Regions from separate parts of the Rhizobium sp. NLR8a genome, predicted to be linked through region 3. Evidence: riboswitches for the same ligand, from Rfam matches in the RefSeq annotation. Region 3 holds a riboswitch; each other region holds the start of a gene.

Region 1 (5,260 bases), on a different contig from region 3:
GATCGACGAGGCCCCGGTGACGGGCGAGAGCACGCCGGTGCGCAAGGGCGTCGATGCCGGCGTCTATGCCGGTACGGTCAACGGTGATGCGGTGCTCAGGGTTCGCGTCACGGCGGCCGCTGCCGACAATACCATCGCCCGCGTCGTCAAGCTGGTGGAAGAAGCGCAGGAATCGAAGGCGCCGACGGAGCGCTTCATCGATCGGTTCTCTCGCTATTACACGCCGGGCGTGGTCGTCGTCGCCGCACTTGTCGCGGTCGTTCCGCCGTTGTTTCTCGGCGGCGCGTGGGGTGAATGGATCTACAAAGGCCTTGCCATCCTGCTGATCGGCTGCCCCTGCGCGCTCGTCATTTCGACGCCGGCGGCGATCGCCGCTTCGCTGTCGGCGGGCGCGCGGCGCGGGCTCTTAATGAAGGGCGGCGCGGTGCTGGAGACGCTCGGCACGGTGACGATGGTCGCCTTCGACAAGACAGGCACGTTGACGGAAGGCAAGCCTCGGGTGACGGACATTGTTTCCTTCGGATTGGGCGAGGCGCAGCTCCTGTCGCGCGCGGCTGTGCTCGAGCAGGGCTCCAGCCATCCGCTGGCACTGGCGATTCTCCACCGCGCCAAGGCGGACGGCGTGCCCGTGCCGCCGGCCTTCGAACTGGAAGCGCTGCCGGGCAAGGGTGTCACCGGCAAGGTCGGCGGCGAGACATTGGATCTCTTGTCGCCGCCCGCCGCCCGCGAGTGCGGGGCGCTGAACGGGGAGCAGGAAGCGCGTATTGCAGGGCTCAATGATGAGGGCAAGAGCGTATCGGTGCTGCTCGTCAATGGCACTGCGGCCGGCCTGATCGCCATGCGCGACGAGCCGCGCGAGGATGCCGGGGCGGGGCTCTCCGCGCTCAAATTGGCCGGTGTCAAGGCGATGATGCTGACCGGCGACAACAAGCGGACGGCGGCAGCCGTCGCCGGCATGCTCGATATCGACTGGCGCGGCGAGATGATGCCCGAAGACAAGCAGCGGGTCGTCGGCGAATTGAAGCGTCAGGGCTTCGTCGTCGCCAAGGTCGGCGACGGCATCAACGACGCGCCGGCGCTCGCCGCCGCCGACATCGGTATCGCCATGGGCGGCGGCACCGATGTGGCGCTGGAGACCGCGGATGCCGCCGTGCTGCATGGACGCGTCGGCGACGTGGCGCGGATGATCGCGCTTTCCAAGCGGACGATGCGCAATATCCTTGAGAATATCACCATTGCGATCGGGCTGAAGGCTGTCTTCCTGGTGACGACGATCGCCGGCATGACCGGGCTCTGGCCGGCGATCCTCGCCGATACCGGTGCCACGGTGCTGGTGACGATCAACGCGCTCAGGCTGCTTCGTGTACGGGGATGAATGTTTTGCCGGTGGCGGTTTGAAGACCAGCGATTCGGGGCCGGTCATCCGTTAGGTCGGCGCTCAGTTTGCTGACAAGGTCTCATGCTCGGCCTTGTGCCGAGCATCTCACCACTGCAATTATCTGGCAGGAAAGCTCTTATTTTCAGAATGGACCTGGGTGGATCGTCGGCACAAGGCAGCACAAGGCCGAGGATGACGTCGCGGGTTTTGCGTCGTCTATCCGCAGCCTGGCAGCTGGCTATAGGCCAGCCCCACCACGGTCATCTCCAAGCCTGTTTTCGTTAAGCTTTCGTTGTCCATGTTTTTCACAGGAATGCAGCGATTTCAAACCTGCCGTAACGCAATGCACAAACCATCCGTTGACGTGAATTACGATTCGCGTACTATATCTAGTGTTCAAGGTTCCTTCGATTCGTGAGGATCGCGGGCTAAGACGGGAATACGGTGCGCTGCGCCATCATGGTGCGACAATGCCGGAGCTGCCCCCGCAACTGTAAGCGGCGAGCAACTGTCCGATTTCAGGTCACTGGAGCATGATGCTCCGGGAAGGCTGGGGCAGGGTGCTTCGACCCGTGAGCCAGGAGACCTGCCTCGAACGAAACGTCCACGGGCGGGGTGTCCGGAAGGTCGCGTGCATGAAGCGGAATGATCCGTGTCTGTTGCGCTGCCCCGAACGTCCGCATGAGCATTTCGGGGGTTTGAAGTCATGTCGAGAACATCAAAGCCGCCGCCCGTGCACATCCTGCGAGGGATGATGTCGGGCGTTTAAAGCGCCAACTTTGCCAGATCATTATCAAGCGTTGCCCCGGACGTCGCACGGCGCCCGATCCCAGTCCTGTGTCCTGCATTCACTGACATCACGAGGAAGATGATGAGCGTTACCGTTTACAGCAAGCCGGCCTGTGTCCAATGCACGGCCACTTACCGCGCCCTCGATCGCCTGGGCGTCGATTATGAGATCGTCGATATTTCCGAGGATGCCGAAGCGCTCGATCGCGTGCTTGGCATGGGCTACATGCAGGTTCCGGTCGTCGTTGCCGGCGAGCAGCATTGGGCGGGCTTCCGCCCCGACATGATCAGCGCGCTCTCCTGACCGGAGAAAAGCGGTGGGGCTGATCGTCTATTATTCCAGCCGATCCGGGAACACCCATCGTTTCGTCGAGAAGTTGGGATTGCGCGCGACGCGCATTCCCGTCGGCGCTGAAGACATCCACATTCGCGAACCCTATGTGCTGATCTCGCCCACCTATTGTGGGGACGGCGGCCCAGGGATCGTCAAGGGCGCCGTGCCCAAGCAGGTGATCCGTTTCCTCAAAGAGGCGGAAAACCGCTCCAACATCCGCGGCGTGATTGCCGCGGGCAACAGCAATTTTGGCGAGACCTACGGGCTTGCCGGCGACGTCATCTCGAAGAAGTGCCAGGTGCCGTACCTCTACCGGTTCGAGCTCCTGGGAACAGCCGAGGATGTCGCCAATGTCAAAGACGGGATGGGACGATTTTGGACACGGGAACAAATCTGACGCGGGATACAGGCGCAAAACCACTTAAAGCGGCCGAAACACTCGACTATCACGCACTGAACGCGATGCTGAACCTCTATGACGATGAGGGCAGGATCCAGCTCGACAAGGACCGCATGGCGGCCAAGCAGTATTTCCTGCAGCATGTGAACCAGAACACCGTGTTCTTTCACAATCTCCGGGAAAAGCTCGATTACCTCGTGACCGAGGGCTATTACGAGCGGGAGGTTCTCGACCAGTATTCCTTCAATTTCGTCCGCGGCCTGTTCGATCAGGCCTATGCGCGGAAATTCCGCTTCCCGACCTTCCTCGGCGCTTTCAAATATTACACCAGCTATACGCTGAAGACCTTCGACGGAAAGCGCTATCTCGAGCGCTATGAGGACCGCATCTGCATGGTGGCGCTGACCTTGGCGCGGGGCGATGAGGCGCTTGCCCGTGACATGGTCGACGAGATCATTTCCGGGCGTTTCCAGCCGGCGACGCCGACTTTCTTGAATGCCGGCAAGAAGCAGCGCGGCGAACTCGTTTCCTGCTTCCTGCTGCGGGTCGAGGACAATATGGAATCGATCGGCCGGTCGATCAATTCGGCACTGCAGCTATCGAAGCGCGGCGGCGGCGTGGCGCTGTCGCTGACGAATATCCGCGAGGCCGGCGCGCCGATCAAGCAGATCGAGAACCAGTCCTCCGGCATCATCCCGGTGATGAAGCTCTTGGAAGATAGCTTCTCCTACGCCAACCAGCTCGGCGCGCGCCAAGGCGCGGGCGCGGTCTATCTCAACGCGCATCATCCCGACATCATGCGTTTCCTCGACACCAAGCGCGAAAATGCCGATGAGAAGATCCGCATCAAGACGCTGTCGCTCGGCGTCGTCGTGCCTGATATCACCTTCGAGCTCGCCAGGAACAATGAGGACATGTACCTGTTCTCACCCTATGACGTGGAGCGGGTCTACGGCGTACCCTTCACCGAGATCTCGGTGACGGAAAAGTACCGGGAGATGGTGGCGGACGCCCGTATCTCGAAGAAGAAGATCAAGGCGCGGGAATTCTTCCAGGTGATCGCCGAAATCCAGTTCGAGAGCGGTTACCCCTACATCATGTTCGAGGACACGGTGAACCGGGCGAACCCGATCGCCGGCCGCATCTCCATGAGCAATCTCTGCTCGGAGATCCTGCAGGTGAGTGAGGCGAGCGAATATAATGACGACCTCTCCTATAAGGATCTCGGCAAGGACATTTCCTGCAATCTCGGCTCGCTGAACATTGCAGCGGCGATGGATTCAGCCGATTTCGGTAAGACGATCGAGACCTCGATCCGGGCGCTGACGGCGGTGTCGGACATGAGCCATATCGCCTCGGTTCCCTCGATCGAGAAAGGCAATGACGAGAGCCATGCGATTGGCCTCGGCCAGATGAACCTGCACGGCTATCTCGCCCGCGAACGCATCTTTTACGGCTCCGAGGAAGGCGTCGATTTCACCAACATCTATTTCTATACGGTGACCTACCACGCGATCCGCGCCTCGAACCTGCTGGCGGTCGAACGCGGCACCAGCTTCAAGGGCTTCGAGAATTCGAAATATGCCTCGGGGGAATATTTCAACAAATATACGGAGCAGGAATGGAAGCCGGCGACCGGAAAGGTGCAGGCGTTGTTCGACAAATCAGGCATCCCCGTTCCGACGAGGGAAGACTGGCTTGCGCTGAAGAAGGCGGTGATGGCCTCCGGCCTCTATAACCAGAACCTGCAGGCGGTGCCGCCGACGGGATCGATTTCCTATGTCAACCACTCGACCTCCTCGATCCATCCGATCGTCTCGAAGATCGAGATCCGCAAGGAAGGCAAGATCGGCCGCATCTATTATCCGGCGCCGTTCATGACCAGCGACAATCTCGACTTTTACCAGGACGCCTATGAGATCGGGCCGGAGAAGATCATCGATACCTACGCGGCGGCGACCCAGCACGTCGATCAGGGCCTGTCGCTGACCCTGTTCTTCCGCGACACGGCGACGACGCGCGATATCAACAAGGCGCAGATTTACGCCTGGAAGAAGGGCATCAAGACAATCTACTACATCCGCCTTCGCCAGATGGCGCTGTCGGGCACCGAGGTGCAGGGGTGTGTGTCTTGTACGCTGTGATTTGATTTCGGCCGCGAGCCTTTGCGCGAGTGGCCCCTCATCCGCCTGCCGGCACTTTCTCCCCGATGGGGAGAAGACATCTGCGGCAAGCGCGACATCCCCTTTCCCCTCGGAGAGAGGGTAGGGTGAGGCGGCTGCGAACGCCAACAATCTATTGGAAAGACATCATCATCATGAACATAGCCGTAAAGCCGATCAGCCGCGTCCGCGCCATC
Region 2 (5,260 bases), on a different contig from region 3:
GTCTTTCCAATGCGTTCGCAAGAGTGGTCATCACCAGCCGTTGCCTGTTGCCGGCTTCTTCCGTCAGCAATGCGTTGCGGGCCCGTTCGGCGTCGAACGAGGCGGTCTGCTCGGCAGTGACTTGCTCTCTTTCGACCTTTGCGATCGCCTCGTGACGGAAGACCTCCAGCGCACGGGCGAGGAAGCCGATTTCGTCGCCATTCTCCTTGTAGGCGACGGAGGAGGCGAGGTCGCCATTCTGCAGCGCGCCAATTCGTTTGCTGAGGATCCTGAGCGGCCTGCCAACGAGGCTGCGCATGGCGAGGAGGAAAGCGATGACGGCGAGAGCGGTGATGGCGGACTGCGTGAGCAGCGAAACGAGGACCTTCTGGCGGACTTCGGAAGTGATTTTTTCGACAGACCAGTTCGTGACGATGTAGCCGGTTGTCTTGCCCGACTTGTCCAGCGGCAGCGGCGCGATAATCGTGACCAAACCGGCGGACATTCCGCTGTCATCGATCGTCGTTTTGTCGGGTTTTGCGCTGAGGCGGGTCGCCAGGTCGGCCGGCGTTGGCAAACCGGAAACGCCGTCGCGGGTCCAGCTGTCGACGGCAGCGAGCTCTGCGTTGAATGCGGCAAATTGCACAAGATCGAGCGAGGGATCGTCACGATACAGCGAATAAGCCTCGCGAACGGCGTTCGCCTTGCCCCATTTGACGCCGCCGGCGGCCAGAGATGCAAACTGCTCCGCATCCTTGGACCAATTTGCGTGGGCGCCATCAACCAGCGCCCGGGTTTCATACATCCATGTATAGGTGGCCAAGGCGGAAATGCCGCAGAGATTGACGGCAACGATAATCGCCGCCAGCTTGGCTGTCAGGGGCATCGTTTTCAAGAATTGGAACATCCGTGGAGCCTGGAATTGCGGCTCGGTCGACCATCTTCGCGACCGGCATATCAGCACGGCATCGACGCTGACGGTCACATCACGAGCGCTCATGCCCATGTCGGAGTTTGCGACCCAAAACGCGCAAAGGCAGTGTGGATTTGATGTGTGAATAAATCATAAAGTAGAGGAGGATGGGCGGGCACACAGAGGCTGTTTCCTCCTGCGACCAAAAGATCGCCGAGGAGGGGGTTGTCTGCCCGGTGATCCGCCCCTCGATCAGCCATATGCAGCCGTGGTTTCAGGTTCGGTCTGCGTGCACTTGCCGCCGCGTCGGTTTCCTGAAATAGATGCGCCGTCAGGTGCCCGCCGTCCAGGCGGGAGAATCGGGAATCCGGTGCAAGGCCGGAACGTGCCCAACGCTGTAAGGCCGACGTCTGCCGCTTCATCGCGCCACTGGCTTTTGCCGGGAAGGCTGCGGCAGATGGATGAAGCCAAGTCAGAAGACCGGCCTGGCGAGATAGACCCAACCCGCGCGGACGGCGGGCGGTTGCGTTGTTGGGGATTTGACGATGCGACCCTTTGATGCGGATGCCCTTTCGGCGGCGTCCGGTTTTTCGCTGGCCGAGCGCGAAGCCGTGTATCACGCGATCATGACGCGGCGTGACGTGCGCAGCCAGTTCCTGCCCGATCCGTTGCCCGACGACATCGTGGCGCGGCTCCTGACAGCCGCCCATCATGCGCCGTCGGTCGGCTTCATGCAGCCATGGAATTTCATTCTGGTGAATAGTCCAGCTGTCCGTGCGCGCGTGCGCGACGCCTTTGCCAACGCCAACGAAGAGGCGGCGTCGATGTTCGAAGGCGAGCGGCGGCAGGCCTATCGATCCCTCAAGCTCGAAGGCATCGTGGAGGCGCCGCTCGGCATATGCGTGACCTGCGATCCCACTCGCGGCGGCAGCGTGGTGCTGGGACGGACGCACAATCCGCGGATGGATTCCTATTCGACCGTTTGCGCCATCCAGAACCTCTGGCTTGCGGCCCGCGCCGAAGGGGTCGGCATCGGCTGGGTCAGCATCTTTCGTGAAGGCGACCTGAAATCAATTCTCGGCATACCCGAGCATATCGAGGTGGTCGCCTGGCTATGCGCCGGCTTTGTCGATCGGCTTTATGATGAACCGGAACTCTCGGTCAAAGGCTGGCGGCAGCGGCTGCCGCTCGAGGAACTGGTTTTCCACGACGGATGGGGACGCAACGACCCTTAGCAATTACTGCTGTTGTGGTTGCGGGCCCGGCGTCGCCGGATTGGCAAGGTCGATCGAGCCCTGGTCGCCAGCAAGGAATTGCGGGCCGACCTGACGGACCTTGTTCTGCGTGGGGTCGTAGGGACGTTCGGGAACGGATGGCTGCGGCGGGACTGCTGCTGCCGCAGTATCTTTCGCCGGCGGATTGGTGCGGACCGTCGTGATCGAGCCCTGCTGCGGCGGTTCGCTCAGGGTCTGCTTGCCGCGCATCTCCTCGTAATAGGCGGTCAGATTGCAGGCGCAGGTATTTTTCTCGCCGGGAGCGCGGTTCTTGTAGGCAAAGGCGTTCTTCATGGCGCTATAGGGCGCGCCTGTTGCGACCGAGATCATGTTCGAGGCTTCGGTGCTGGTCACGTCGCGATAGAAGAGCTCGGTCTCGATGCCGGGGCACATCTTGGCGCAGGTCTGCGCATCGCGGCCGAAATCGACCGAGGTGGTGTTCGAGCTGATCGGGAAGAAGCCGCCGTCGCAGCTGCGAACGCAAATGGTGCTGACCGGCGAAAACATTTCGGCCCTCGGCAGGCCGTAAAATGGATCGGCCTCTTCACCGCCGCCAAGCGGGATGAAGGTGTCGGTGCGCATCGCCTGTTCCTCGACGCTTGGGGCAGGATCGCTGGCGCTGCGCTCGGTCGGGGCATAGAAATTGTCGCTGCTGCAGCCATTGCGTTCGAGTGCCGCCGTCAATTCCCGGCGCGCGTCGTCATCGCCGGCCTGGCTGCGCAACTCGTCGCGCTGATCCTGGAGATAACGGATATTGTCGACCATCCGGGCTTCGGCATCAGAAAGCTCGGCGCAAAAATCGGCATTCTCGCCGCCGATCACCACCATGCTACCCGAGGTGCAGCCATAGCTGCGCAGATCGTTGCGGACCTTGCGCAGCTCGAGGTTCTGCTCGGCGATTGCGCTGGCATATTGGCGCGCTTCCTGCCCGTTATTGTTGCCGATCGATCGTGGTAGGTCGGCCAGGCGACCACGCAGGTCGTTGCAGACGGCGCTGCTCTGTGCGGCAGCCGGCGATGCCAGCGCAAGCACAAGAGCAAGAGACAGGTTTCGGCGTTTCACGGCATCGTCCGGAAGTGAGAAAGTGTCGATCGGTCAAAGGTGGCGTCCATTCGCCGTACCTTGTCTCTTAAGGTATTTCTCTTAATAAGCTTGGATCAATTCCTAGCGCATTTTCGGGATTTTATCCAGAAGATGCGGGCAACAGCGTTGCCCCGGCGACGGACACTGCAGCCGTTAACAGCAGTTCCCTTCTTCATCCGAATTGTTATTCTCCCAGCTCGCTCCTGCTGGGGATTGGTTTTCACTGGGGATAAAGCAAATGCGCTACATGCTGATGCTGCATGCGGACGAAGCTGCCGGGAAGTCCATAGCGCCCGAGGACATGGCGCGCTTCATGGGCCAGATGTATGCCTATCAGCAAGCGCTGGAGAAAGCGGCAGCATTCGTCTCCAGCAATGCCCTGGTCGGTTCCTCTGAGGCGAGTGTCGTTCGCGTTCAAGGGAATGACGTCAGTGTTCTGGACGGCCCTTATGCGGATGTTCGCGAACAGTTCGGTGGGTACTTTATCATAGACGTTGCCGATATGGACGAAGCCAACAAATGGGCGGCGCGCTGCCCTGCTGCGTCCTGGGGAACGGTTGAGGTTCGTCGCATCAGGGATGCGTCGGAACATGCAGGATGACGGTTTCGGGTTCCACCGTTGCCCGAGGTGTAGCAGAGCGAGTGGCGCGCGAGAGCTATGGTCGCCTCGTCGCCTATCTTGGCGCGCGCTTGGGTGATATCGCGTCCGCCGAGGATGCGCTCGCGACTGCTTTCCTCACGGCTCTCGAAAAATGGCCTGTCGATGGCGTGCCCGATAACCCCGATGCCTGGCTGTTGACGATCGCGCGCAGGCGCAAGCTCGACGACTGGCGCAAGGACAAAGTGAAGGCGAAGAGCGCCGATCGTCTTACCCTCATCGCCGAGGAACTCTCGGCAGCGGCGGAAATGGATGAGGAAATTGCGGACAGGCGACTGGCGCTCATGTTTGCCTGCGCACATCCTGGCATCGATGCCTCCGCGCGAACGCCGCTGATCCTCCAGACCGTGCTGGGCCTGACCGCTGCAGACATCGCCGCGCGGTTTCTCGTCTCTCCAAGGGCCATGGGCCAGAGGCTCGTAAGAGCCAAGGCGAGGATCAGGGATGGGAAAATTCCGTTCCTCGTGCCGGAAAAGGAGGAACTATCGCACCGGCTGCCGCCGATACTCGCCTCCATCTACGCCGCCTATACCAGCGGGTGGATGGACATCGACAGGGCGGAAGCGCTTGGACAAGAGGCAATCTGGCTTGCAAGCGTGGTCGTATCCCTGCTTCCGCACGAGCCGGAGCCGAAAGGTCTTCTTGCGCTGATGCTTTATACGGAGGCGCGGCGATCATCCCGCAGGGGCCCCTCCGGTGCATTCGTACCGCTGGACAGCCAGGATGTCGGACTTTGGGATCACGAGCAATTGCGCCTCGCCGAGGGTCTCCTGCGAGACGCCAACGCAAAGGGTGCGACTGGCCGCTACCAGATTGAGGCGGCCATCCAATCTGCCCATGTCGTGCGCCGTTTGAGCGGCATCTCAAACTGGCAGGCCGTCGTTTCCCTCTATGATGTGCTGGGCAGGATTGCTCCGTCGCCCGTCGTGACGCTCAATCGGTCCGTGGCTCTCGTGCGGATAGGGCAGGCGGACGCGGCCCTTGGTGACATATATGCGCTTGCCGGCGACCCGCGAATGGCCGACTACCTGCCGTACTGGACGGCCCGAGCGCAAATTTGCGCCGATCTCGGAAGGCATGTCGAGGCGGCGGAAGCTTTCACGGTCGCTATCGGATTGTGTTGGTCGGAGGCAGAACGGCACCACCTTGAAGAACAGCGCTCAAAAGTTTTGTGTTGACTGCGAGCTTTTTTGCGCGGCCTGTCGAAATCGAGAACTCCTGCACGACATCCATTTGTCCAACAAAGGAGTACGACATGACCACCACTTCAATAGCAGTACAGAGCATCTTCGCTTCCGCCACCGTTTCCGACTTTGACGAGGCACTCATCTGGTATGAGAAGCTCATGGGGCG
Region 3 (5,260 bases):
CGAAGATCGCCGCCGCCTGCTTTGCATTCATCTGCGGCTGCAGGAAATCATTGCGGTAGCGGACGAAATCGGCAAGCCTCTGGCTCTCGTCCTGGGCGTCGGTCGGATTGGCGTAGATCTCGGGCACGAGCACGAGGCCAGCATATTTTTCGTTCTCCTCTATGAGAATGACGCGTTGGGTTGAGCCGATCGGGAAGGCCTTCTTGAAGTCTTCCAGCGAGATATCGGCCTTTGCCGTCTTCACGTCGGCGCGCATCAGCTTGTTCACCGTCAGATTGCGGATCCAGCCAACGTCGTGGGCGCTGCGGATGCTTTCGCCGCGCAGGTGGAAGCGCCATGTGGCGAAGGAGTAGCCGAAGGTCGAGCGCACGACGAGCGAGGAGGTGATGACGGCGGCAAGAACCAGTGCCGTGATCGGGAAATCGCCAGTGATTTCGAGCGCCAGAAAGGTCATCGTCAATGGCCCGCCAATGACGGCGACCGCCAGGGAACTCATCCCGACCACGGCATAAATGACCGGCGTCAATGTCGCATCGGCGAAATAGGGGCCGCAATAAGCAAAGAGCTTGCCGAGCAGGGCGCCCATGAACAGCGAGGCGAAGAACAGCCCGCCTCTGAAACCGGAGCCGATCGAGATCGCCGAGGCAAGGGATTTCAGGAGGAAGAGACCGATCAGCGCCGGGATTGCCACGTCGCGGGAGAGGTTCAGATGCAGCGCGCCGTGGCCAGCCGAGAGCACCTGCGGCGAAATCATCGCCAGAAGCCCGACGATAATGCCGCCGAGCGCCGGGCGAAAGGGCGGGGCAATCGAGCTTTTGCGCGCCACCTCCTCGACGAAGGCCACGCCCTGCATGAGGAGGATGCCAACGCCGGCGCAGAAGACGCCGAGCAGCAGCGCCGGGATATAATCGGCCGGCACGACCGAGCCGAAGCTGCCGATATCGATGGTGAAATCGCCCTCGGCAAGCAACCTTGCGATGAGGGTTGAAACGAGGGCGGAGACGACGACCGGGGTCAACGACACGATGGTGTAGGTGCCGATGATCAGCTCGAAGGCGTAGAAGGCGCCCGTCAGCGGCGCGTTGAAAGCGGCGGCGATGGCGCCGGCCGCGCCGCAACCGACGAGTATGCGCAGGTCCGAGCGGCGCAGCTGCAGCTTGAGGCCGAATTTGGAGGCAATGCCGGCGGCGAGCTGGGTATAGCCGGCCTCCAGACCGACGGAGGCGCCGAAGCCGTTGGAGATCAGGTTCTGCACGGCAACGATGATGCTGTCGGTCAACGAGAGGCGGCCGCCATGCAGCGCATTCGCCTCGATCGGGTCGACCATCGGTTTCTTGCGCCGTTTGGCGAGGACCAGAAGCAGCAGGCCGAGCAGGGTACCGCCGATGACCGGGGCGGTAAGCAGCAGCATCTTGTCCTCGATGACCGACGCGCTCAACCTTTCGCTGTCGGCGATGCCGAAAACTAGCTGGTGCAACTCGTTGGAGACATAGCTCATGCCGGTCACGGCAAGACCCGAGGCGATGCCGACGATGGCGCCTGCCAGCGACAAGCCAACTTCGCTGCGGCGCGTCAGGGCGCGCAGCCGGCCCGGATCGAAGAAAACACGCAGCGTGCGCAGGCGGCGCCGATCCAATTTCATAAGCATGGCTAGACAACTAGGCGATGAGAGGCCGGGTCAAGGGCGGAGGTGCAGTCGCCTTGCAACGCAATTGCGGCGAAAAGCCGACGGTCGGGTCAAATATTTATGACTTAAGTCGCTGATAATAGACGATATTTCCGGTAGGGTCAGTGGTGTTGGCCGATCTTTTGCGCAGTCTGGAGCTGGAGCGGTTGCGAAGGTCGGTTGACTTCACCCCCCGGCTTGCCTAACCATCCCAGGGATAACGGATGGTTCCGGATCGGCATTTCGCCTTCCGGATGAAAAGGGAATGTGACGGGGCGGACCCACATCGGGCGCCTTCATCACAGCCGACCCCGCGACTGTAGAGCGGTCAGGGTCTTCCATCCGGCATCGAACCCTTTCGGCCGGCGGGCTGCAATCGTGCAGGCGGGCGGGATGGGCGGCATGCCGGAAAAGCCACTGGAAATGCATGGTGATCAACCGGGGTCGGACGCCTCTATCTCTACGAATCGTCCACCTTTTCACCGAGGCAGCCGGGAAGGCGAGGCAGATCCGCTGGCACGATCAGGGGCGACTGGACTTCCGGTTCGCCCCGATCGCCGCCGATAACCGCGAGCCAGGAGACCTGCCTTCCGTGCCGGGCGAAAAGCCCAACCCTGGGCAAGAGACCCGCTGCCAGCACGGAGGTTGTTTTGGCTGAACGATTGAATTCAGCGCCGCCTCTGGTGGTGCGCTTGGAAGGTGACTTGCAGATGCCGCCGCCGTCCGGCACGGGGCCGCTGGGAAGGAGTTTCCTTTCCTCCCTCATTCCTGTGCTTGTCACAGGAATCCAGCGGGCCCAAGTCCTTGGGCACAGGAGAATCCCTTCACGGCAGCATAGAATTATTCACGGCGCCGACGCGCCGTGGCTGGATTCCTATGACAAGCACAGGAATGAGGTGGGGCGGGGTACCGCATCCGGTCATAGGACTGTCTGGGCATGACGGCTGCCCCCTCCCACACCCTCATCCTCGGCGGCGCCCGTTCCGGCAAATCCCGTTTTGCCGAAAATCTCGTTATGGCAAGCGGCGACGAGCGCCACTACCTCGCCACCGGCCGTGCCTGGGACGAGGAGATGCAGACGCGTATTGCCCAGCACAAGGCCGATCGCGGCCCTTCCTGGACGACGCATGAGGAGCCGCTCGATCTTCTCGGCGTGCTTGCCGCGATCGACGGCGAGGGGCGCATTGTGCTTGTCGATTGCCTGACGCTCTGGGTGACCAACCTGATGATGGCGGAGCGCGAGATGGCTGTGGAATTTGCCGCGCTCGCTGATTTCCTGCCTGGCGCCAAGGCGCGGCTGGTCTTCGTTTCCAACGAGGTTGGCCTCGGCATCGTGCCTGACAATCGGATGGCGCGCGATTTTCGCGATCATGCCGGACGGCTGCACCAAATAATCGCGGCGCAGGCCGACGAAGTCTATTTCATCGCGGCCGGTCTGCCGCTGAAAATGAAGGGTTGAAGTTCCATGATCCAGCAGAAAATCCCCGCAACCGTCATCACCGGCTTCCTTGGCGCCGGCAAGACGACGATGATCCGCAACCTGCTCACCAATGCCGGCGGCAAAAAGATTGCGCTTATCATCAACGAATTCGGCGATCTCGGTGTCGATGGCGAGGTGCTGAAGGGCTGCGGCGCGGAGAATTGCAGCGAGGACGACATTATCGAGCTCACCAATGGCTGCATCTGCTGCACCGTCGCCGACGATTTCATTCCAACGATGACGAAGCTCCTGGAGCGCGAACAGCGGCCTGACCATATCGTCATCGAAACCTCCGGCCTCGCCCTGCCGCAGCCGCTGGTCTCCGCCTTCAACTGGCCTGATATCCGCACCCAGGTGACCGTCGACGGCGTCATTACGGTTGTCGACAGTGCGGCCGTTGCCGCCGGCCGTTTCGCCGATGACCATGCTGCTGTCGAGGCGGCGCGCGTCGAGGACGACTCGCTCGATCATGAGAGCCCGATCGAGGAGCTGTTCGAAGACCAGCTCACATGCGCCGATCTCATCGTCCTCAACAAGACCGACCTGATCGATGGGGATGGCCTGGGCCGCGTGAAGAACGAAGTCGCCTCCCGCATCGCCCGCAAGCCGGTCATGATCGAGGCCAGGAATGGCGAGGTGCCGGCAGGCGTGTTGCTCGGCCTCGGCATCGGCGCGGAAGACGATATCGCCAACCGCAAATCCCATCACGAGCTGGAGCACGAGGATGGGGCGCCACACGACCACGACGAGTTCGACAGCTTCGTTGTCGAACTCGGCGCTGTTTCCGATCCGAGGGGCTTTGTCGAGAAGCTGAAGGGCATCATCGCCGAGCATGATGTGCTGCGCCTCAAGGGCTTCATCGACGTCTCGGGCAAGCCCATGCGCCTGCAGCTGCAGGCCGTCGGCAGCCGCATCGACCAGTATTTCGACCGCGCCTGGGCAGCGGGCGAGGCGCGCCGCACGCGCCTTGTCGTCATCGGCTTGCACGAAATGAACCAGGGCGCGGTGCGCAAGGCGATTGAAGCGCTCGTTCAAGGATAATCGATGCATCTGCTTCTGGCCCAGCAGGGAACGATCAGCGACGGCGAAGAGGCAATCGACCTCGGCCAGTCGCCGGGCGATATGCTGTTCATTTCGGCTGCCGACACCGAACTTGCCGCGGTCGCTACCGCCTATCGCGGGTGCGAGGGAATGCCGCGTTCGCTGAGGCTCGCGAATCTGATGAGCCTCAAGCATCCGATGTCAGTCGATACCTATGTCGAGCGAACGGCCCGGCACGCCAAGCTGATCGTCGTGCGTGCGCTCGGCGGCGCCAGCTATTTCCATTATGCGCTGGAGGCGCTGCACGCCGTTGCCGCCCGCAACGGCGCACTGATTGCAGTATTGCCTGGCGATGCCAAGCCAGATGCGGGGCTGGTTCCTTTCTCCAATGTTGACCTCGACGATCTCAACGCGCTCTGGGTCTATCTGATCGAGGGCGGCGACGCCAATACGCGGAGCTTCCTTGCTTATGCCTCGGCGATGCTATCGGGCGCGGAGAAGCCGGCGCTGGCAGTGCCTTTGATGAAGGCGGGGATCTGGTGGCCGGGGCGAGGGGCGATCGGGGTCGAAGAGTGGCGGCGGGTCGTCGGTTCGCATGTCGCGCCAACGTCGTCCGTCAAGCGTGGGGCCCCCCCCTCTGTCTCGCCGGACATCTCCCCCACAAGGGGGGAGATCAGCAAGTCGCTCGGACTTCCAACAAAAAAAATGCGTGAGAATGCCGCACTTTCGGCTGAAGAGATGGAGCGAAGCCTCGCATCCCCGATCTCCCCCCTTGTGGGGGAGATGTCCGGCAGGACAGAGGGGGGTACACCAAGCTCGACAGAAGAGGTGGAATTCGAACCCACGTCCCCCATCGTCGCCATCAGCTTCTACCGTGCCCTCGTCCAGAGCGGCGAGACCGGGCCGGTCGAGGCGCTGGTCGAGGCCTTGGCCGCACTTGGCCTGCGGCCGCTGCCGGTCTTTGCCTACAGCCTAAAGGATCCCGTTTCGACAGGCATTCTCGAGAGCGTGTTTTCGGCGTTGAAACCGGATGTCGTCATCAACACAACGGGCTTTGCGGTCTCCGCGCCGGG
Region 4 (5,260 bases), on a different contig from region 3:
CAGGCGTTGCGGCGGTAGCCGGCTTGCCGAAAGGACCTTGAGGATGCGGGACGTCAGCAGCCTGTCTTCCATCTGCACCGGCGAGACGTTGAAGGACAACGTGACATGCTCCGGCCAGGTGAGCGCATCGCTGCAGGCCTGCGCAAGGAGATCCTCGAACAAGGCGGTGATCATCCCGGTTTCCTCGGCAATGTCGATGAAAACAGTCGGCGGAATGTTGACGCCATCCTCGCCGATCCAGCGCGCGAGGGCTTCGAAACCGCAAAGCTGGCCGGTCTTCAGATCAATCAGCGGTTGATAGAAAGGCTTGATCGCCTTATTGGCGATCGCGGCGCGCAGTCTGGTTTCCAAGGAGGCGCGTTCCGTTACCCTATCCTGCATCGAATTTTCGAAGACGAGATGATGGTTGGGGCCGCGTGATTTGGCCTCATACATGGCGAGATCGGCACGGTGGGCGGCGTCTTCCAGCGGCTCGCTGCCCTCGACCCAACGATCGTAGCCGACGCTGGCGCCGACTTCGACGGCAAAACCATCGATATGAATCGGGCGGGTGACGGCCTGGATCAGCAGCTTGGCGAAGCGCTCCTCGCGTTGTGTCGTCAGGGCAAAGGCGACGACGATGAATTCGTCACCGCCGAAGCGGTAGACGCAATCGGCATTGCCGAGCGCGCAGATGCGTTTGGCAACTTCGACCAACAAGACGTCGCCGCCCTTGTGGCCGACGAGATCGTTGACCTTTTTGAAGCCGTCGAGGTCGACGGAGAAGATGGTGACGTTTTGGTTCCATTCCTCGATTTCGGCCTCGTCGCTTCTGACCGGCCGTGAGAGGATTTTGCGCTCGAAGGCATAGCGGTTCGGCAGCTTGGTCAGATGGTCGTGCGTTGCCGTCCAGTCGGCCTTTGCCTGGGCGGCGGCGCGCAGTTCCATTTCCTTGCGCAGATCGGCAATACGCAGCACCGAGTAGATGAAGCTCATGGTGCCGGCGATGCCGAGTCCCAGAACGAGCTTGTCGGCGCCGTATTCACGGAAAGCGGTCATGAAGGAAACCAGGCTGTCGTCGAACCGCAGCAATGTAGCTAGGAGCCAGAGGGTAATCCCCAAACCGACGATCGACATGCATTGCCTTCCGGCTCTGCTCTGGAAAAACACCGGCATTATGCCTTCTCCAACTCCACCCGCGCCGAGATATCACGAAAGTCTGAAATGTTCGTTGAAACCAGAAGGCGAATTATCGGAGGGGGCGGTTTGCAGTGAGCCGCCGGCAGACGGATAGCGTTGCGATGCGGCCAGGACCGGCACTGCGGCTGTTTCGCCGGTCCCGTTCAGGAAGAATGTTGCTACAGGTGATTGGGCCGAAAAGATGCCCAGAAGAACGAAGGCGAGCGTGCTGACGCATCGCTCGCCTTTTCCAGTGCTTCAGGCGGTGACGATCAGCAGCGGAACGCTGAGGATGAGACCGGCCAAAACCGTGAACGTGGCGACGCGCATCAACCGCAGGCGCCGTGTACGCTCTCCACTCCAATCATATGTCATTCTTCCATCTCCTTGGGACAAGGAAGTAGTCCCCGCAAAACCGGGTTCAACAGCAATGACGCGATTTGCTTGTGCAAGGCTGGATAAAATAAGGAATCTCTAATGCTGGAAGCGCAGCGACCAGCGGCTTCCGTTGCTGGTCATCCGAAGGATGGCGAGTGGCTCGACGTCGCTCAGCCAGAAGGAGGAGGGTGGCGCCTGAAGCACGTGGGCGACTGCAGCCCGGATGACGGCCGCGTGGCTGATGGCGATCACGTGACCGCTTCGGGCGGACTGGGCATCCATCCAGCCAGCGACGCGCTTTCGCAGGTCGAAAACACTCTCGCCGCCGTGAGGGGCCACCCCCGGCTCGGTCATCCAGGCCGTGAGGTTTTCCGGCTCTTCCGCCTCGATCGCCTCGATCGGCCTGCCAGCCCAGCGGCCATGGTCGCAATCTCGAAGCGACGGATCAATCTGCGCTTCGAGACGGAGCGCCTCAGCCGTCTGGAGGGCGCGCATGGCGGGGCTTGTGACAATACGATCGGCGTGGGGGAGGGCGGCCATCCTGGCTGCTTCTTCCACGGCCTTTTCTTCCAGCGGTTCGTCGAGCGGAAACTGGGCCTTGCGGTTCGCCGACGTCGCGCCGTGGCAGATCCAGGTGAGGCGCATATTCACGATTGTTCTGATCTCCGATGACGGGATGGGGACGGCCTTTGCCGGCTTCGTGAAGTTTCGTTGACAGTCTCTTCGGCGTGCAGATATAACCGTGCTGTTGCGGGTTTGGAAGCCGGTGGAAATCCGGCGCGGTCGCGCCACTGTGACCAGCGTGTCGAAACTTCTTCACGCTGGAAGTCAGACCCTGCCGCACAACACTCTTTCGACTGAACGCGTCATTCCGGAGGAATACATGTCTGACACCACTTTCGCGCCTGTCGCGGCGCCGGCGCCGATCCCTGTAGGGGAAATCCTTCCCTGGGCGATCTTCGGCGGTCTGCTGATGCTCATCGTTCTTTATTTCGTCGGCACCGAGGAGGGCGCGATGGCGCTGTTCAACGGCATGTATGTGCACGAATTCGTGCATGACGGCCGCCATCTCCTCGGATTTCCCTGCCACTAAAGCGCATCGCGATCTTTCGGATTCGCTTCTCGCGCTTTAGGTCTTTGTTTTACGCATGTCGTTATCGCAAAACCGCTGCACAGTTTTGCGCGACAAGGGGGAATACTGACATGGTTGGAAAGCTTCTGCTTCGCGGCATGCTCGCGGGCCTGATTGCTGGCATCCTCGTTTTCGCCTTCGCCCATACCTTCGGCGAGCCGCTGGTCGATGCGGCAATCGCCTTCGAGGAAGCGAGCGCCCAGGCGGCGGGCGAAGCTGCCGAACCTGAAATCGTCAGCCGGGCCACGCAGGCCGGCCTCGGCCTTTTCACAGGCGTCATGGCCTACAGCATCGCCGTCGGCGGGCTTTTTTCGCTCGCCTTCGCCTTCGTGCACGGCCGCTTCAGCAGCCTATCGGCGCGCGGCACCTCGGCCGTCATCGCCATTGCCGCCTTCGTGGCGGTCGTGCTCGTTCCCGCCATCAAATATCCGGCCAACCCGCCGGCTGTCGGCAATCCCGATACGATCGGCGCCAGGACCGAACTGTTCTTCCTTATGATCGTTGTTTCGCTCGCGTCGCTGATTGCCGCGATCGCGCTGTCGCGCCGCCTTGGCGAGCGCTTCGGTCTCTGGAACGGCGCGATTATCGCCGGCGTCGCCTATCTCGTCTTCATCGGCTTCGTGCTTTATCTGCTGCCGCCGATCAATGAGGTGCCCGAGAATTTCTCGGCGATCGTGCTCTGGCGGTTCCGCACGACCACGCTCGGAATGCACGCGATCCTTTGGGCAACGCTCGGTCTGGTTTTCGGAGCGCTGGCCGAAAGACGTCTTGCCGCCAAGAGCGGTCTGCGGCCGGCGTTCCGGTGATGCGGCATATCGGCAGGTTTGCTTTTCTCGGTCTCATCGCGAGCCTGTTGCCAATGTTTATCGGAAATGCTCTCGCTCATGGGAGCAACTCTGGCGGCTCTCATCCCGGGCTCGATATTCCGGCAATTTCCCACGGCGAGATGGCGGTCATTTCGGAGTATCGCAGCAGCATCAGCATGCTGGCGTCGCGGGCGGCCGATACGAACGAATCGTTCCGGCGTGTCCTGAACTACTCGGAAATCCAGTATTCCTATTGCCTCTGGGGCCGGATGCCGGGCAGCGTGACGGACGAGGAAAGCCCTTTCAACGAATGCGCCCATGCCTATCTCGCGGCGACGAAAGCCGTGCTGATGGCGATGCGTGAGATGCCGCGAGAGGCAACCGCGGCGGGCGAAATCATCTCGGCCATCGACGCCGACATGGCGGGCCGCGGACTTGCCTTCATCACCTGCCAGTTCAGCGGTGAGGCTTTCAACACCGCCGATATTATCAAGCCGAGCTGGAGCAAGGTGCCGCTTCATCCTGCCAGCATGGCGTCACTGACGGGGTTGGCCGCTCTGTTCGGTCTGGCCGTTCTCGCGCTTCGTCGCGTCTCGCGGCCGAAGGCTCAGTCGTCGGAATAGCGCTGCTCGCTCCACGGATCGCCATACATATGGTAGCCGTTCTTTTCCCAGAAGCCGGCCTCGTCGGCGGCGATTAACTCGATGCGGCGCAGCCATTTGGCGCTCTTCCAGAAATAGAGATGCGGCACGACGAGCCGCAACGGGCCTCCGTGCTCCGGTGTCAGCGGCAGGCCTTCCCAGGAGGTCGCCAGGATCGCATCCTCGGCGGCGAAATCGGCGAGCGGCAGATTGGTGGTGTAGCCGTCGTAGCTCGTCAGCATCACGTAGGCTGCTTCCGGCCTCGGCATGGCGCGATCGAGCAGATCCCGCGTCGAAACGCCGTTCCATTTGTTATCGTAGCGCGACCAGGTGGTGACGCAGTGGATGTCGCTGATCCTGGTGCTCTGCTGGATCGCCTGGAATTCCGTCCAGGTGAGGGTGAGTGTCGTTTCGACCAGGCCGCGTACTTCAAGCCGCCAGCTCCCGGTTGAAATGACCGGTTGCTGGCCGAGATCGAGCACCGGCCAGTTCTTGACGAGGTGCTGGCCGGGCGGCAGGCGCTCGGCCTCGGGACGGCTGATGCGGCCGGTCAGGAACTTGCCCTCGGATGCCCAGCGGCGCTTGGAGTTTGTGAGCTTGCTGTCGGCGGGCGTCTGGTCGTCGCTCATGAACGGGTCTCCTTGCGGTGCAGCAATAGGACATCCGTCCCTGCCGAGTGTCAAGTTTCGGCGAGCTCTTGGAAATCTTCGCTTGCCTCATTAGACTGAGCCGTCGGGCATGCCTTGCTGGGGAGTGAAGGCAGAAAGGGAGGAGCCGGATCTGTCTTCGAGATATCGTGCTACCGCGGCGCTGCTGCTGGTGCCGCTCGTCATCTTCGCCTTCTTCACCTATGGAAGCGCGATTGCGACGCGCGCCTATATGGAGGAGGCTTCCGCTCAGGCGGGAACGGCGCTACGCCTTGCCGTCTCGGCGCTCAGCGGCCACCTCAACCGCTACGAGGCGCTGCCGGCGCTGATCGCCGATCACGACGATATCAAGGAACTGGTCAGCGCGCCCGACGACATGGCACTGCGTGATGCGGCCAATCTCTATCTCAAGGAGATCAACGGGCTCTTAAAATCTTCCGACATCTATGTGGTGAAGCCGGACGGGGAGACGATCGCGGCGAGCAATTACGATGGACC

Evidence for each region. Region 3 has a riboswitch for cobalamin ahead of cobU (bifunctional adenosylcobinamide kinase/adenosylcobinamide-phosphate guanylyltransferase). Riboswitches for the same ligand answer to the same signal wherever they lie in the genome.
Region 1: it holds a riboswitch for cobalamin, as region 3 does, so the genes downstream of both, nrdH (glutaredoxin-like protein NrdH) here and cobU (bifunctional adenosylcobinamide kinase/adenosylcobinamide-phosphate guanylyltransferase) in region 3, are expected to answer to the same signal.
Region 2: it holds a riboswitch for cobalamin, as region 3 does, so the genes downstream of both, bluB (5,6-dimethylbenzimidazole synthase) here and cobU (bifunctional adenosylcobinamide kinase/adenosylcobinamide-phosphate guanylyltransferase) in region 3, are expected to answer to the same signal.
Region 4: it holds a riboswitch for cobalamin, as region 3 does, so the genes downstream of both, HJC04_RS14035 (CbtB domain-containing protein) here and cobU (bifunctional adenosylcobinamide kinase/adenosylcobinamide-phosphate guanylyltransferase) in region 3, are expected to answer to the same signal.

What each region holds. Positions count from the first base shown of each region.
Region 1 covers NZ_JABDWI010000026.1:5,808-11,067, reverse strand. The annotation lists gene HJC04_RS31235 (heavy metal translocating P-type ATPase) at 1-1,375, shown strand, start outside; cobalamin riboswitch at 1,761-1,987, shown strand; gene nrdH (glutaredoxin-like protein NrdH) at 2,250-2,471, shown strand; gene nrdI (class Ib ribonucleoside-diphosphate reductase assembly flavoprotein NrdI) at 2,485-2,898, shown strand; gene nrdE (class 1b ribonucleoside-diphosphate reductase subunit alpha) at 2,877-5,045, shown strand; gene nrdF (class 1b ribonucleoside-diphosphate reductase subunit beta) at 5,219-5,260, shown strand, end outside.
Region 2 covers NZ_JABDWI010000017.1:76,390-81,649, forward strand. The annotation lists gene HJC04_RS27970 (HAMP domain-containing methyl-accepting chemotaxis protein) at 1-886, opposite strand, end outside; cobalamin riboswitch at 1,209-1,396, shown strand; gene bluB (5,6-dimethylbenzimidazole synthase) at 1,438-2,127, shown strand; gene HJC04_RS27980 (DUF2865 domain-containing protein) at 2,131-3,228, opposite strand; gene HJC04_RS27985 (YciI family protein) at 3,488-3,850, shown strand; gene HJC04_RS27990 (RNA polymerase sigma factor) at 3,847-5,085, shown strand; gene HJC04_RS27995 (VOC family protein) at 5,163-5,260, shown strand, end outside.
Region 3 covers NZ_JABDWI010000003.1:55,463-60,722, reverse strand. The annotation lists gene HJC04_RS05985 (chloride channel protein) at 1-1,648, opposite strand, end outside; cobalamin riboswitch at 1,875-2,272, shown strand; gene cobU (bifunctional adenosylcobinamide kinase/adenosylcobinamide-phosphate guanylyltransferase) at 2,604-3,125, shown strand; gene cobW (cobalamin biosynthesis protein CobW) at 3,132-4,187, shown strand; gene cobN (cobaltochelatase subunit CobN) at 4,191-5,260, shown strand, end outside.
Region 4 covers NZ_JABDWI010000006.1:353,773-359,032, forward strand. The annotation lists gene HJC04_RS14025 (bifunctional diguanylate cyclase/phosphodiesterase) at 1-1,155, opposite strand, end outside; gene HJC04_RS14030 (histidine phosphatase family protein) at 1,633-2,187, opposite strand; cobalamin riboswitch at 2,244-2,394, shown strand; gene HJC04_RS14035 (CbtB domain-containing protein) at 2,420-2,629, shown strand; gene HJC04_RS14040 (CbtA family protein) at 2,740-3,474, shown strand; gene HJC04_RS14045 (hypothetical protein) at 3,528-4,097, shown strand; gene HJC04_RS14050 (sulfite oxidase-like oxidoreductase) at 4,082-4,744, opposite strand; gene HJC04_RS14055 (sensor histidine kinase) at 4,854-5,260, shown strand, end outside.